2 regions of the Micromonospora sp. NBRC 107095 genome follow, and region 2 is predicted to be linked to the other one. Evidence: riboswitches for the same ligand, from Rfam matches in the RefSeq annotation. Region 2 holds a riboswitch; the other holds the start of a gene.

Region 1 (7,749 bases), on a different contig from region 2:
GGGCGAGCACCGGGTCGTCGCTGGTGTACGGCAGAACGGTGAAGCCGTCGGCGACCAACTCCTCGGCGGCGCGGAGCAGTTCCACCCCGTCGGGCAGGAGCGTCCGCTCGTCGCCGATCACCTCCAGCTTGACCCAGTTGGTGTCGAACGCGTCCCGGGCCAGCCGGGCCACCTTCACCGCCTCGGTCGCGGTGTGGCAGCCGGCGGTGTTGGGCAGCAGGCGTACGCCGCACCGGTCCAGCAGTTCCAGCAGGCCACCGGTGGAGCCCGGCGCGGTGCCCACCCGCCGCAACGCCAGGGTGACCAGCTCGGTCCCGGACGCCCGGATCGCCTGCTCCAACACGTGCAAGTTCGCGGCGCCGCCGGTGCCGAGGATCAACCGTGAGGTGAAGGTCTCCCCACCCAGCTCGAATGGCACGCCGCTCACCCGCCCTGCGCCGCGGTGAGCACCTCGACCCGGTCACCGTCGCGCAGCGCCCGGGCCGGCCAGCCGGTGCGCGGCACCACCTCGCCGTTAACCGCGACCGCCACCCCCCGTGGGTGCGGCACGATGTCGCCGACCAGGTCCGCCACTGACGCGCCGGCGGGAACGCTGCGCCCGGCCCCGTTCACCGTCAACTCCACGGGTTCCCCTCCATCGTCGGTTCAGGTCCGCCCACGACGGCACCGGTCGGACCGAAGCGGTCCGCCCGCAAGGGCGTGAGCAGTGGGTCGGGTCCGCCGCCGAGCACCAGGTCGGCGATCAGGTCGGCGGTGATCGGGGTGAGCACGATGCCGTGCCGGTGATGCCCGGTGGCGGCCAGCACGTCCGGCCGGTCGGGCAGCGGGCCGAGGATCGGCGCGTTGTCCGGGGTGCCCGGGCGCAGCCCGGCGACCGCCTCGACCAGGTCGTACTCGGCCAGTTCGGGCAGCAGGTCGACCCCGGCGCGCAGCAGCCGCTGCACCGCGCCGGCGGTGACAGTGGTGTCCGACCGCTCCTCGACCGTCGCGCCGAGCACCACCTCACCGTCGGCGCGGGGCACCAGGTAGACGTGCTCGCCGTCGGCGTACCCCCGGATCACGTGCCGGAAGCCCGGCGCGAGGCCGTCGGGCGCGCGAAGCCGGAGGATCTGACCCTTCACCGGCCGCACGGGCAGGCCGGTGAGCGCGGCGGCCCCACAGCCGGCGGCGACCACCGTGACACCGGCGTCCAGATCGGACAGCCGTCGGACCGGTTGTGGCACGAGCACCACGCCGGCCCGCTGCGCGGCCGTGCGCAGCGCCGGCACCAGCAGCCGAGGGTCAACCTGGTGGTCGGTGGGCGCGAGCGCGCCGCCGCGCACCCGCGGGGCGAGCGCCGGCTCGCGGTCGCGCAGCTCGCTGGGGCGCAGCGGCGTCACCGGCAGGCCCAACCCCTGCTGGTACGCCCAGAGCCGGCGCGCCTCGGCCAGGTCGTCGCCGGTGAGCCCGACCATCACTGTGCCCTCGGTCCGGTAGCCGATCCCGACTCCGGTCGTCTCGGTCAGCTCGGCGGCGAACGCCGGCCAGCGGGCGGCGGACGCCACCAGCAACGCGGTCAGCTGCCGTTCGCCGAAGTACGCCTCGGCGACCGGGGAGAGCATGCCGGCGGCCACCGACGACGCCCCCGAGCCGGGTGCGGGATCGTGCACCGCCACCCGCAGCCCCCGCGCGGCGCAGCGCCAGGCGATCGCCAGCCCGATCGGCCCCGCCCCCACCACTGCCACGTCCGGCCGGACCCGGTCGCTCGACGGCGCTGACGGGGACCGGCCGGTCAGCACGTCAGAGCCTCGATCAGCGCGGCGGTCGCCCGTGCCGGGTCGGCGGCGGCGGAGACGGCACCGACCACCGCCACCCCGTACGCCCCGGCGGCCCGCAGCGCCGGCACCCGGGCGGCGGTCACTCCACCGATCGCGATGACCGGCACGTCGACGGCGTCGACGACGGCACGTACGCCGGCGGGCCCGATGGGATCCGGCAGACCGGTCTTGGTGCTGGTGGTGTGGCACGGTCCGACGCCGAGGTAGGTGGCTCCCGCCGCGACGGCCTCGCCGGCGGGGCCCGGCGCGCGGGCGGTGGCGCCCAGCACGCCGGTGGGGCCGAGCACCCGGCGGGCGGCGGCGACCGGCAGGTCGTCGGCGCCGACGTGGCCACCGGCGGCGCCGACCGCCAGCGCCACGTGCAACCGGTCGTTGACCAGGCAGGACGCCCCGTACGAGGTGCAGAGCGTCAGCACCCGTCGGGCCAGGTCGTACGCCTCGCGGTCGGTGGCGGAATCCTCCACCCGGACCTGCACCACCAGCTCGGCACGGGCCGCGCTGAGGGCGGCCCGGACCACGGCGAGTGGGTCACACCCGGGTCGGGTGTCCGTGATGAGATGCAATCGTCCCAGGGACGGCACGGCAACGCTCCTCCCTGCGCCGGCATTACCCGGATCAGGTTCGACGGTCGGGGGCTGTCAGCCCCCCTCTCAGCCCGGTACACCGGGCTCCCGTGGGTTACTTGCGTGTCACCGTACGACAGATCCGCCGGCCTGCCAAGGCGCCGGGTCGGCGGCGGCCGGCGGGCCGGACCACAACAGAACGATCAAGATCCATGGGGCACTTCATGCGGTCCTGTTCGGAATGTCGCCTGCCGTTGCAGAACCGTTACCCGCCCGCATCTTGCCCGACATCGAGCCAGCCGAATTAATTTGTTCAGCGATTCGACAAAATGTCGGTGGGGGCACCCTGGCACGGCGTCACCACCGGCTCCATCAGGGACGGCCTTCGGCGAGCCGACTCCCGCGAGCTCTGTCACTACGACACAGGAGGCGGCGTGTCCCGTTCTCGTCGTGCCCGCGTACCCATCACCGCAACCCTGATCTCCCTGGCCATGGCCTCGACCACCCTGTTCGGCACGCCCGCCCAGGCGGCCGCCCAGGTCCCCCCACGGGATGCGAAAGCCGCAGCCCCGGTCAGCCAGGTGGCGCCAAAGGCGCCAAAGGCCGCAGCCGATCCCTACTCCGTCCTGATCTTCTCCAAGACCGCCGGCTTCCGGCACGACTCCATCCCCACCGGCATTGCCGCCATCCAACAGCTCGGCGCCGCCAACGGATTCACCGTTGACAACTCCGAGGACGGCGCGGCATTCAACGACGCCAACCTGGCGAAGTACAAGGCGGTGATCTGGCTCTCCACCACCGGTGACGTGCTCAACGCCGAGCAGCAGGCGGCGTTCGAGCGCTACGTGCAGGCCGGCGGTGGCTACGTCGGCATCCACGCCGCGTCGGACACCGAGTACAGCTGGGCCTGGTACGGCGACCTCGTCGGCGCGTACTTCGCCAACCACCCGCAGAACCAGCAGGCCACGGTCAAGGTCGAGGACCACGCCCACCCGTCCACTGCGGAACTGCCGGACCGCTGGTCCCGCTTCGACGAGTGGTACAACTACCAGACCAACCCTCGGCCGGACGTCCACGTGCTGGCCAGCCTCGACGAGAAGAGCTACACCGCCGGTGCCGGCGCGATGGGTGCCGACCACCCGATCGCCTGGTGTCAGGACTTCGACGGCGGCCGCTCCTGGTACACCGGAGGCGGACACACCCGGGAGTCGTACGCCGAGCCTGGCTTCCTCTCCCACCTGCTCGGCGGCATCCAGACCGCCGCCGGTGTGGTGGGCGCCGACTGTGGCGCCTCGAAGACCTCCAACTTCGAGAAGATCTCCCTGGACAGCAACACCAGCAACCCGATGGAGCTGGACATCGCCCCCGACGGGCGGGTCTTCTACATCGAGCGCGACGGTCGGGTGCAGATCATCAAGCCGGACACCGGCAACACCGTCACCGCCGTCGACCTGGACGTCTTCACCGGCAACGAGGACGGCCTGATCGGCATCCGGCTCGACCCGGACTTCGCCACCAACAAGTGGGTGTACCTGTACTACGCCCCGAACGACGGGGTCACCCGCAACCTGCTGTCCCGCTTCACGGTGACCGGTGACACCATCGACCCGGCCAGCGAGAAGCAGGTGCTGCGGGTCGACACCCAACGCAACACCTGCTGCCACGCCGGCGGCAGCATGACCTTCGACGGCGAGGGCAACCTGTACCTGGCCACCGGCGACAACACCAACCCGTTCGAGTCGAACTCGTACTCGCCGATCGACGAGCGGGCCGGCCGCCAGGACTATGACGCGCAGCGCACCTCCGCCAACACGAACGACCTGCGCGGCAAGGTGATCCGGATCCACCCGGAGGACGACGGGACGTACACCGTTCCGGCCGGCAACCTGTTCGCGCCGGGAACCGAGAAGACCCGTCCCGAGATCTACGCGATGGGCTTCCGCAACCCGTTCCGGATCGGCACCGACCCGAAGACCAACACCTTGTACGTCGCGGACTACGGGCCGGACGCCAACTCCGACAACCCGAACCGCGGCCCTCGGGGCCTGGTCGAGTGGAACATCGTGACCCCCGGCAACTACGGCTGGCCGTACTGCACCGGGACGAACGAGGCGTACAACGACTACACGTTCCCGTCCGGCCCGAGCGGCGCGAAGTTCGACTGCGCCGCGCCGGTGAACAACTCGCCCAACAACACCGGCCTGACCAACCTCCCGCCGGTCGTCCCCGCGACCGTCGACTACGGGTACGCCGGTGACGCGCGTTACCCGGAGATCGGCGGCGGTGGCGCACCGATGGGCGGCCCCGTCTACCGCTACGACGCCGACCTCAACTCCACCCGCAAGTGGCCGGCGTACTACGACGGCAAGGCACTGCTCGGCGAGTGGAACCAGAACAAGATGTACACCATGCAGCTGACCCCCGACGGCAAGTCGCTGGTGGACATCAACCAGCTGCTCACCGGCATGAGCATGATCCGGCCGATGGACTTCGAGTTCGGCCCCGACGGCGCGTTGTACCTGATCGAGTGGGGCAGCGGCTTCGGCGGCAACAACGACAACTCGGGCGTCTACCGGATCGACTACACCGCCGGGGACCGCGCACCGATCGCTGCGGCGTCCGCCACCCCGACCTCGGGTGCGGCGCCGTTGACGGTGACCTTCTCCAGCGCCGGATCCCGGGACCCGGACGGTGGCACGCTCAGCTACGCCTGGGCCTTCGGTGACGGGCAGACCTCCACCGAGGCGAACCCGACCCACACGTACGCCACGGCGGGCAACTACACCGCCCAGCTCACCGTCACCAACCCCAAGGGCCGTACCGCGGTGGCCAACGTGCCGGTCACCGTGGGCAACACGTCCCCGACGGTGACCATCGAGTTCCCGCCGGACGGCGGGTTCTTCGACTGGGGCGACCAGGTCCGATACACGATCAAGGTGACCGACCCGGAGGACGGGGAGATCGACTGTGACCGGGTGAACCTCCAGGTGCTCCTGGGTCACGACGAGCACGCCCACCCGTTGGAGCAGCACACCGGCTGCACCGGCACCGTCCAGACGTCGCTCGCCTCCGGGCATGGCGCCGAGGCGAACGTCTTCGCGGTCTTCGAGGCCACCTACACCGACGACGGTGGTGCCGGCGGCGCCAGCCCGCTCACCGGTCGGGTGATCGAGGTGTTGCAGCCCAAGCGCAAGCAGGCCGAGTTCTTCACCGCGACCGGGCGCGCTCCGGTGAGCACCGGCGGCGGCGACGCCGGCGTGCAGCGGGAAACCGGCGCCGACACCGCCGGCGGCGGTCAGAACATCGCGTTCATCGAGGACGGCGACTGGTGGTCGCTCGCCCCGGCGGACCTGACCAACATCACCGAGATCCGGTTCCGGGCCGCCTCCGCCGCCGCTGGCGGTCGGATCGAGGTTCGCGCCGGTGCGGTCGACGGACCGGTGGTCGCCACTGCCACCGTGCCGGCGACCGGCGCGTGGCAGACGTACACGGACGTGAGCGCACCGGTCACCGGCGCCGCGAGCGGCTCGCTGTACTTCCTGGCCCGCGACCCGAACGGCGGCACTGGTTCGCTGTTCAACGTCAACTGGATGGACTTCGTCGGCCGCGGTGTCACCGAGAACGCGCCGCCGGTGGTCAGCGCCACGGCCACCCCGGCCACCGGCACCGCACCGGTCACCGTCGCCTTCGACGGCACGGCCACCGACGCCGAGGGCGACACCCCGCTGACGTACGCCTGGGACTTCGGTGACGGCGGTACGGCGACCACCCTGGACGCCAGCCACACCTACACCAGCGCGGGCACCTTCACGGCCACCCTCACGGTGACCGACAGCAAGGGCGCCAAGTCGTACGCCACGGTGCCGGTGCGGGTCGACGCGCCGGACACGTCCTGCTTCGGGGCGCGTTCGGACGACTTCAACGGCAACACGCTCGACAAGGACCGCTGGACCAGCGTGATCCGGGAGAACCAGCTCTACTCCCTCAGTGGCGGCGCACTGCGGCTGCCCACCGCCGTGGGTGACCTCTACGGTGCACGCAACGACGCCACCAACCTGGTGCTCCAGCCGGCTCCGACCGGCGCGTGGGAGATGACCACCAAGGTCACTCTGCCGGTGACGGCCAACTACCAGCAGGCCGGCCTGCTGGTGTACGGCGACGACGACAACTACGCCAAGGTGGACCTGCTGTACAACGGCAGCCGGCGGGTGGAGTTCATCCGGGAGACGGCGGGCACGCCGCGCAACGAGTCTGCCGACGCCACCAACGCACCGGCGGGTGACACCGTGTACCTGCGGGTCACCAGCGACGGGACGAACCTGACCGCGTCCGTTTCGAGCGACGGCCAGACGTTCACCCCGGTCGGCCGTTCGGCCGCGCTCGCCGGCATCACCAACCCGCGGATCGGGGTCTTCGCGCTCAACGGTGGCACCGAGGCACCGGTTGTCGACGCGGCCTTCGACTCGTTCCAGGTGACGCCGGACGCCCCGGCCGGGCCGGTCGACCCGTCGGACGAGTTCAACGGCACCACGCTGGACAAGTGCCGGTGGGACGCGATCCTGCGGGAGGACCCGACCGGTTACCGGGTCACCGGTGGCGCGTTGCGTATCGACGTGCCCAACGGTGACATCTACGGCACCGACAACACCGGGCCGAAGAACTTCATCCTCCAGACCGCGCCGTCGGGCGACTGGACCCTGGAGACGAAGGTCGACGGCAGCCTGCTGAACGAGCAGTACCAGCAGGCCGGTCTGCTCGTGCAGGCCGACGACGACAACTACCTGAAGTTCGACTTCATCGCGGACAACCAGGCCGGCTCGGCGGTGACGCGGCGGATCGAGTTCCGCAGCGAGATCGCCGGTACGGTGCAGAACCCGCAGCCGGAGGTGACCAACCTGACCAGCGCCGTCTGGCACCTGCGGTTGGCGCGCGTCGGCGACACGTTCACCGCGTCGTACTCGGCGGACGGGACGGCCTGGACCGCGTTGGAGGCGCTGACCAACACCGCTGTGGGTGCCACCCCGAAGGTGGGGCTGTTCACCCTCGGCGCCAACCAGACGGCGTCGAAGACCGCCTCGTTCGACTACTTCCGGCTCAGCACGGAGGTGGCCGACGAGACCGCGCCGGTGACCACCGCGGCGGTTTCCGGCACCCCGACCGACGGGTGGTACACCGGACCGGTGACGATCACGCTCACCGGCGCCGACGAGGCCGGCGGTAGCGGGCTCGCCAGCACCGAGTACCAGCTGGACGGGGCCACCACCTGGACGGCGTACACCGCTCCGGTGGCGGTCAGCGGGGACGGCGAGCACGAACTCCGGTTCCGCTCGACGGACAAGGCCGGCAACGTGGAGGCGACCAAGACCGTC
Region 2 (7,749 bases):
ATCGTCGTCGATGTCGTCCTCACCCCAGTTGCGCCGGGCGAACGGCAGGATCATCCAGAAGGTGAGGAACCACAGCCCGGTCAGGGCGCTGAGCAGGAAGGCGATCGGCCGGTCCAACACGAAGTCGGTGATCAGCAGGACGGCGCTGACCATCGCGATCAGCATGAAGGCGAGACCGCCGGTGGCCATCCGGTGGGCGAACCGCACCAGTTCCGGCTTACGCCCCTGCCGGAAGAGCGCCCGGTGGAACGCCACCGGCGAGATGATCATCGCGGTGGCGGCGGCCGCCGCGAGCAACGCCACGATGTACACGTCGCGTTGGAACTCGCTGGTCCTGGTGAACCCGTTACTGAACGGCAGGGTGAGCAGGAAGGCGAAGAGGATCTGAACACCGGTCTGAGCGACCCGCAACTCCTGCAGCAGGTCGGCGAAGTTGCGCTGCCAACGCTGCTTCTCGGTCTCCTTGGACACGCGCTACCTCCGGTGAGACGCTACTGCCGGCGGTCCCGGCCGCCGGCAGCAACGCCAATGCCCCACCCGGCCGAGCGCGAAACAAGTTCACGACATCCGCCGTTCATACTGTGGCAACGTCAGGACCCGCGTCGGATGCGGCCCGCGTACCGGGCTTCCAGCTCGTTGTTGTGCGCGTCGCCGTCGGGGATGTTCGCCGACAGGTAGACCGGGGGCCGCTGCCCCGCCGCCAGCAACCGCGCCACGACCTCCACCGTCACCTGCTGCGCCAGCAACGCCGCGGTGATCGAGGAGACCGCGCCGACCGCGCCACCGCCGGGCAGGGGCAGCGTCGCGTCGCCGTACGGGGCGCCGTTGTCGAGCACCACGTCGGCGAGGTCGCTCAGCTTGCGCCCCGACGGGTGCCGGGACGTCATCCGACCGGAGTGCTGCGCCGAGGTGATCGCCACCAGCCCGTGACCGTGCTCCTTCACCAGCGTGGCGAACTCCACCATCGCGCCGTTGACCCCGGAGTTCGAGGCGAGCACGAAGACGTCGGTGGGGCGCACCGGGGCCAGCTCGTAGAGGCGGTGCGCGATGGCCGGGTCCCGTTCCAGCAGCGGGCCGAGCCGTTCCGCCGGCTCGCCACCGATCAGCACCAGGTCGCGTAGCGCGATCCGGTTGGTCGGCACCAGACCACCCGCCCGCCCGGCGATCTCCATCGCGAGGGCCTCCGAGTGCCCGGTGCCGAACGCGTGCACCACGCCGTCGGCCCGGACCGCCTCGGCGATCAGGTCGGCGGCCCGCCCCACCGCCTCCCGCTGGCTGGCGGCCACCCGGCCGATCGTCTCGGTCACCACGGCCAGGTAGTCCTCGGCACTCACCGTCATACGTCCTCCGTCGTTCGATTGCCTGCCACTTAGCCGGCCCGGGCCAGGATCGCCTCGGCGAGTGGGGCCGGCGCCTCGTCCGGGATCCAGTGACTCACCCCGGACAGCTGCACGAACCGGTAGTCCCCGGTGACGTTCGCCGCGCACGCCTCGGCGGCGGTCCGGCCGATGGCGACGTCCCGGTCACTCCAGACATACGTGGTGGGCACCGTGACCGGGCCGACACCGGCCAGGTCGGCGCGGGACATCGCCCGGTACCAGTTCAGGGCCGCCGTGAGCGCTCCCGGCTCGCGCATCGGGTCGGCGTACCTGTTCACCCGGGACGCGTCGCCCACCCCGCCGAGCAGTTTGCGCAGCGCGGCGGCGTGCCACGCCAGCAGCACCTTCTCCGCCGTGTCCGGCTTGCGGAACAACGCCATGTACGACGAGCGGGCCTTCTGTCCGCTGTCGGTGGTCAGCGCGTGCGCCATCGCCGCCGGATGCGGCACGGACACCGCGGTCAGCGTGTGCACCCGGTCGGGGTGCCGGGCGGCGACCGCCCACGCCACCACCGCGCCCCAGTCGTGGCCGACCAGGTGCACGGCGTCCAGCTCCAGCGCGTCGAGCACCGCCACCACGTCGCCGACGAGTTCGGGGATGCGGTAGTCGGCCACCGCCGTGGGCCGGGCACCGGGCGAGTAGCCGCGCTGGTCCAGCGCGTACGTGCGCAGCCCACCCGGGTGCAGCCGCGGCACCACGTCGTCCCACTCACCGCTGTGCTGAGGGAAGCCGTGCAGCAGCAGGACGGGTACGCCGTCCGGTGGACCGTCGACTGTCACGTCGAACGTGAGGCCTCGCGCATCTACCCGCATGATCGGAAGCGTACCCAGAAGGCGGTGGGCCGGCCGCTCCCGCAGGTCAGCGCATGCCCTGCTGGGCCCACGACCCGGGTCGGTGTTAGCGTCACCGAGACAACTTCATATCCGACAGGGGAGCGCACAGCGCTGAGAGTGTGGGTACGCCCGCAGACCCTCGAACCTGATCTGGGTAATGCCAGCGCAGGGAGTTCGGTCGACCTCCAGCCGCGCCGCAGTCCGGTGCCACCGGACGCGGCGTGCGTCTTCTCCTGGTTCTCTTCGTTGAACTGGGAGCAATCATGGACAACACCACCAACCGTTGGCGCACCATCGACATCGTGGTCGCCTCGGTGATCGCGGTCGCCTTCGGCGTCATCTTCTGGGCCTGGGGCCTGGTCTGGAGCGCCACCGAGGGTGCGTTCGCCTTCTTCCCGCCGGCGCAGACGCTGCTCTACGGCGTCTGGTTGATGCCGGCGGTGATCGGTGGGCTGGTCATCCGCAAGCCCGGTGCCGCGCTCTACTGCGAGACCGTGGCCGCGGTCCTGTCCGCGCTGCTGGGCAGCCAGTGGGCCGGCACGGTGATCCCGCAGGGGATCGTGCAGGGCATCGGCGCCGAGCTGGCCTTCGCCGCCTTCCGCTACCGGTCGTTCCGGCTGCCGACAGCCGTGTTCGCCGGCGCGCTGACCGGTGTCAGCGCCGCGCTGTTCGACTTCTTCGTCTGGAACGTCGACTACGCGCTGGCCGACTACCGCATCCCGTACGCGCTGCTCACCGTCGTCAGCGCCACCGTCATCGCAGGAGCGGGCGGCTGGCTGCTGACCAAGGCCCTGGCCAACACCGGCGTCCTGGACCGCTTCCCGGCAGGCCGGGACCGCGCCCTGATCTAACCCCACCCGCGCCGCACCGATCCTCGTTGATCATGAGGTTGGCGGTGGAATGGATCTCTGAAACCCCCGCCAACCTCATGATCAATCGGCCGGGCCGTGGGGTGGGGCCGGGGGTGGGGTGGGGTGGGGTCTGGGGGTGGGTGGGAGCGGAGGGCTGGGGGGTTCGGTGGGCGCTGTGGTGTTGCGGGGGTTCGGGTGGCGGCACGCCGGGCGGCGGGCCTGGGCGCTGCGCGGGGTCGACCTGCGGATCGAGGTCGGGGAACGGGTGCTGCTGCTCGGGCCCTCGGGGGCCGGCAAGAGCACCCTGCTCAGCGCGCTGGCCGGGCTGCTTCCCGACGACTCCGGCGAGCAGGAGGGCACCGTCGAGATCGACGGGCTCGACCCGCGCAAGGGGCGGGAACGGGTCGGCGTCGTCTTCCAGGACCCGGAGACCCAACTGGTGATGGCCCGCTGCGGCGACGACGTCGCGTTCGGGCTGGAGAACCGGGGGGTACCGGCCGACGAGATCTGGCCCCGGGTCGACGAGGCACTGCACCGGGTCGGCTTCCCGTACCCCCGGGACCGCCGCACCGCGGCGCTCTCCGGCGGCGAGCAGCAACGCCTCGCCCTGGCCGGCGCGCTGGCCCTGCGCCCCGCCCTGCTGCTCCTCGACGAGCCGACCGCCAACCTCGACCCGGCCGGGGCCGACCTGGTCCGGCACGCGGTGGCCGGCGCGCTGGACGCCGACACCACGCTGATCCTGGTCGAGCACCGGGTCGCCGAGGCGTTGCCACTGGTCGACCGGGTGGTCGTCCTGGAACCGGGAGGCGGCGTCCGCGCGGACGGCACCCCCGAGGCGGTCTTCGCCGCCCACGGCGCCGCCCTGGCCGCCGAGGGCGTCTGGGTGCCCGGTCACCCCGTCACGCCCCGGCCGGCCACTGCCGCCCCCGGGGAGCTGTTGCTCACCGCCGACCAGGTCGGCCTGCCACCCCGGCTGGGCCACACCAACCTGTCGGTACGCGCCGGCGAGGCACTCGCCGTACGCGGACCGAACGGTGCCGGCAAGTCCACCCTGGCGTTGCTGCTCGGCGGTCTGCTCCGGCCGGGCAGTGGGCGGGTCACCGCGTCCGCCGAACTGGCCGGCCCGGACCACCGCACTCCCCCGCACCGCTGGCGGGCGCCCGCGCTGGCCCGGCGGATCGGGTCGGTCTTCCAGGATCCGGAACACCAGTTCGTCACCAGCACCGTCTTCGACGAGCTGGCGCTCGGCCCGCGCCGCACCGGTCAACCCGAGGCGGTGGTCAACGAGACCGTGGCCGGGCTGCTGGAACGGCTGCGGCTGGCCCGGCTCGCCGCCGCCAACCCGTACACCCTCTCCGGTGGTGAGGCGCGGCGGCTGAGCGTGGCGACGGCCCTGGCCACCGCGCCCCGCCTGCTGATCTGTGACGAACCCACCTTCGGCCAGGACCGGCGGACCTGGCGGGAGTTGGTCGACCTCTTCGCCGACCTGCGCGACGCCGGCCACGGCGTGGTCACCGTCACCCACGACGCGGACTTCGTCGCCGCGCTCGCCGACCGCACCGTCACCCTGCACCGAGCCCCGGACGACCACCGATGATCAGCATCGAGCCGGTCGCCGCGCCGGACGCGCCGTTGGCCCGCCGCAACCCGGTGGCGAAGGTCGCCGCCGCACTCGCCTTCTCGTTCATCCTGCTGGCCACCCTGGACCCGGTCGCCCCGGCGATCGCCATCGCCCTCGAACTGGCCGTCCTGCCGCTGTTCGGCATCCGCTACCGGGTACTGGCCCGACGGGCCTGGCCGCTGCTGCTCAGCGCCGCCGGCATCCTGGTCACCCTGGTGCTGTTCGCCGCCGACCGGTCCGGTCGGGTCCTGCTGGACGCGGGGCCGGTGCTGGTGAGCACCGGTGTGCTGCTCACCGCGCTCGGCCTGGTGCTGCGGGTGTTCGCGGTGGCACTGCCCGGCGTGATCGTCTTCGCGACCACCGACCCCACCGACCTGGCGGACGCGTTGATCCAGAACGCGAAGGCGCCGGCGCGGTTCGCCATCGGGGCGCTGGCCGCGTTCCGGCTGGTGCCGCTGCTCGGCCAGGAGTGGCAGATGATCAGCATGGCTCGGCGTGCGCGCGGCGTCGACGCGGGACGCGATCCGGTGGCGAAGCTGCGGCTCTTCGCCTCCACCGCGTTCGCGCTGCTGGTAGGGGCGATCCGGCGCGGCACCCGGCTGGCCGTGGCGATGGACGCGCGTGGCTTCGACGCCGGCACACCCCGTACCGTCGCGCGCCGGCAACACTTCACCCGCGCCGACGCCCTCCTGATAGCCGGGGCAGCGGCGCTGGCTGCGGCAGCCCTGACCACGAGCGTGCTGGCCGGCACCTTCCGCCCCCTGATCGGCTGAGCCCCGGCCGCTCCCACCCCGCACCCCTCCCGCACGGCGTCGATTTGCATCGCCGCGCCGGCATGATCCGCACAACATCAGGGATGGTGCTGCTTCGTTGGGCAATGAGGCAGCACCACCCCTGAAGTTGCTGTCTGCCTCACCGCCCGGGGGGGTCGGGGGGCGGGACAGGGTGGGTGGGTGGGGGGGGGTCAGCTGCGGCGGAAGGCGTAGCGGCGGTTTTGGCCAGCTTGTTGGCCACGCCCGCCGATCGCCCGCGTCCCGCCACCCTGCGGCGGTCCGGCCGTCGGTGCCTTCGGTCGCCCGGTCACCTTCGGCAGGTCCGCCGCCACCGGCGCGTCGGCTACCGCCGGCACGTCGACCGGCGGCACCAGCTCACCCGGCACCGCCTCCGGCAGAGCCGTCTGATTCAGCACCGCCGGCAGTGGCGGCTCGACCAGGACTGCCGGATCACCCAACGCTGCGGGAAGCGCCAGCTCGGCCAGGAACGCCGGTTCGACCGCGAGGTCCACCTCGGGGCGGCTTGGTAGGAGCGCGTCATGGCCGGCCGCCGGGTCCGTGCTGGCGGAGGTAGGTGTGGCTGTACGGGACCTCTTCGGTTTGCGCCTGGTAGGCATCCGGGCCTCCTTCGGGCCGATCGACACGGCCGTCCCGCGCTCCGGCGGTCGGTCGGTTCGGCTGGTGACCGTCGCACCACGACGGTCGAACGGGGAAGGGACTGCTCACCGGGGTCGGGACACAGCCAGCGCCGCCGAACGGCGGGTGGGAGATGCGGGACGCCCAGGAGCGCACGGACCGCGGCGCGGGGCGGCGGACCGGCTCGGAGAGTGGGGCGTCAGTTGCGCATGCCCGCACGCTATCCCGTTGGCGGGCACCGGCGCACCCGAATTTCCTGACACGATGGGCACCATGCTGATCGCGTTCTCGATCACCCCGCTCGGCGGTGACGATTCGGTGGGTGACCTGGTCGCTGAGGCGGTTCGGGTGGTCCGTGCGTCCGGCCTGCCCAACCGGACCGATGCCATGTTCACCACCGTCGAGGGCGAGTGGGACGAGGTGATGGCGGTGGTGAAGCGGGCGGTCGACGTCGTGGCCGCGCGGGCACCCCGGGTGAGTGTGGTGCTGAAGGCCGACGTCCGGCCCGGGGTCACCGACGCGCTCACCGGGAAAATCGCCCGTATCGAAGCCCGTCTCGCCGAAGGCTGACGCGCGCGGCGGGCAATGACGGCAGGTTTCCCTGCGCAGGGCTCGCCGGCCATCGTCGGGCGTCGAAACCGCCGGCGGCATCGTCCACGTCACGTGCAGTAACGGGACCTCGATCACTGGTCCGTATCGGCTCACATCACGGTAAGTTTCCAAACGCTGATAGTGGTGTGACGAGAGGTGGCGGCACGAATGGCTGATCAGGCGAGGGCTCAGATCGGGGTGACCGGGCTGGCGGTGATGGGTCGCAATGTGGCCCGCAACCTGGCTCGCAACGGCTTCACGGTGGCAGTACACAACCGCTCGCCGGAGCGCACCCGCAGCCTGGTCGCCGAGCACGGCGACGAGGGCACGTTCGTGCCGGGCGAGACGATGGCCGATTTCGTGGCGTCACTGGAGCGGCCCCGCGCTGTCATCGTGATGGTGAAGGCCGGCGCGCCCACCGACGCGGTGATCGACGAGTTGGTCCCGCTGCTCGACGAGGGCGACATCATCGTCGACTGCGGCAACGCCCACTTCGCGGACACCCGTCGCCGTGAGGAGGCGCTGCGGGCGCAGGGGCTGCATTTCAGCGGCACCGGCGTCTCCGGCGGCGAGGAGGGCGCGCTGCGCGGGCCGAGCATCATGCCGGGTGGTTCCGCCGAGTCGTACGCGAAGCTCGGGCCGATGTTCGAGAAGATCGCCGCCCAGGTGGACGGTGTGCCGTGCTGCATGCACGTCGGGCCGGACGGCGCCGGGCACTTCGTCAAGATGGTGCACAACGGCATCGAGTACGCCGACATGCAGCTCATCGCCGAGGCGTACGACCTGCTCCGGGCCGGCCTGGACGCGACGCCGGCCGAGATCGCGGAGATCTTCCGGGAGTGGAACAACGGCGAGTTGGAGTCGTTCCTCATCGAGATCACCGCCGACGTGCTCGCGCACACGGACGCGGCGACCGGCCGGTCCTTCGTGGACATCGTGCAGGATCGGGCCGAGCAGAAGGGCACCGGTCGGTGGACCGTGCAAAGCGCCCTGGACCTGGGCATCCCGATCACCGGGATCGCCGAGGCGACCTTCGCCCGCTCGCTCTCCGGGCACGTCGACCAG

What was found. Region 2 has a riboswitch for thiamine pyrophosphate ahead of QSK15_RS19505 (ECF transporter S component). Riboswitches for the same ligand answer to the same signal wherever they lie in the genome.
Region 1: linked by a shared signal. The riboswitch ahead of thiE (thiamine phosphate synthase) and the one ahead of QSK15_RS19505 (ECF transporter S component) in region 2 are both predicted to bind thiamine pyrophosphate.

The regions. Positions count from the first base shown of each region.
Region 1 is NZ_BSTU01000006.1:62,783-70,531, forward strand. Features, by position in the region: gene QSK15_RS25945 (thiazole synthase) at 1-427, opposite strand, end outside; gene thiS (sulfur carrier protein ThiS) at 424-624, opposite strand; gene thiO (glycine oxidase ThiO) at 615-1,778, opposite strand; gene thiE (thiamine phosphate synthase) at 1,772-2,398, opposite strand; TPP riboswitch at 2,393-2,502, opposite strand; gene QSK15_RS25965 (ThuA domain-containing protein) at 2,815-7,749, shown strand, end outside.
Region 2 is NZ_BSTU01000003.1:582,650-590,398, forward strand. Features, by position in the region: gene QSK15_RS19490 (DUF6328 family protein) at 1-471, opposite strand, end outside; gene QSK15_RS19495 (sugar isomerase domain-containing protein) at 591-1,340, opposite strand; gene QSK15_RS19500 (alpha/beta fold hydrolase) at 1,370-2,191, opposite strand; TPP riboswitch at 2,298-2,402, shown strand; gene QSK15_RS19505 (ECF transporter S component) at 2,476-3,063, shown strand; gene QSK15_RS19510 (ABC transporter ATP-binding protein) at 3,230-4,660, shown strand; gene QSK15_RS19515 (energy-coupling factor transporter transmembrane component T family protein) at 4,657-5,457, shown strand; gene QSK15_RS19520 (hypothetical protein) at 5,649-5,969, opposite strand; gene QSK15_RS19525 (thiamine-binding protein) at 6,367-6,663, shown strand; gene gnd (NADP-dependent phosphogluconate dehydrogenase) at 6,853-7,749, shown strand, end outside.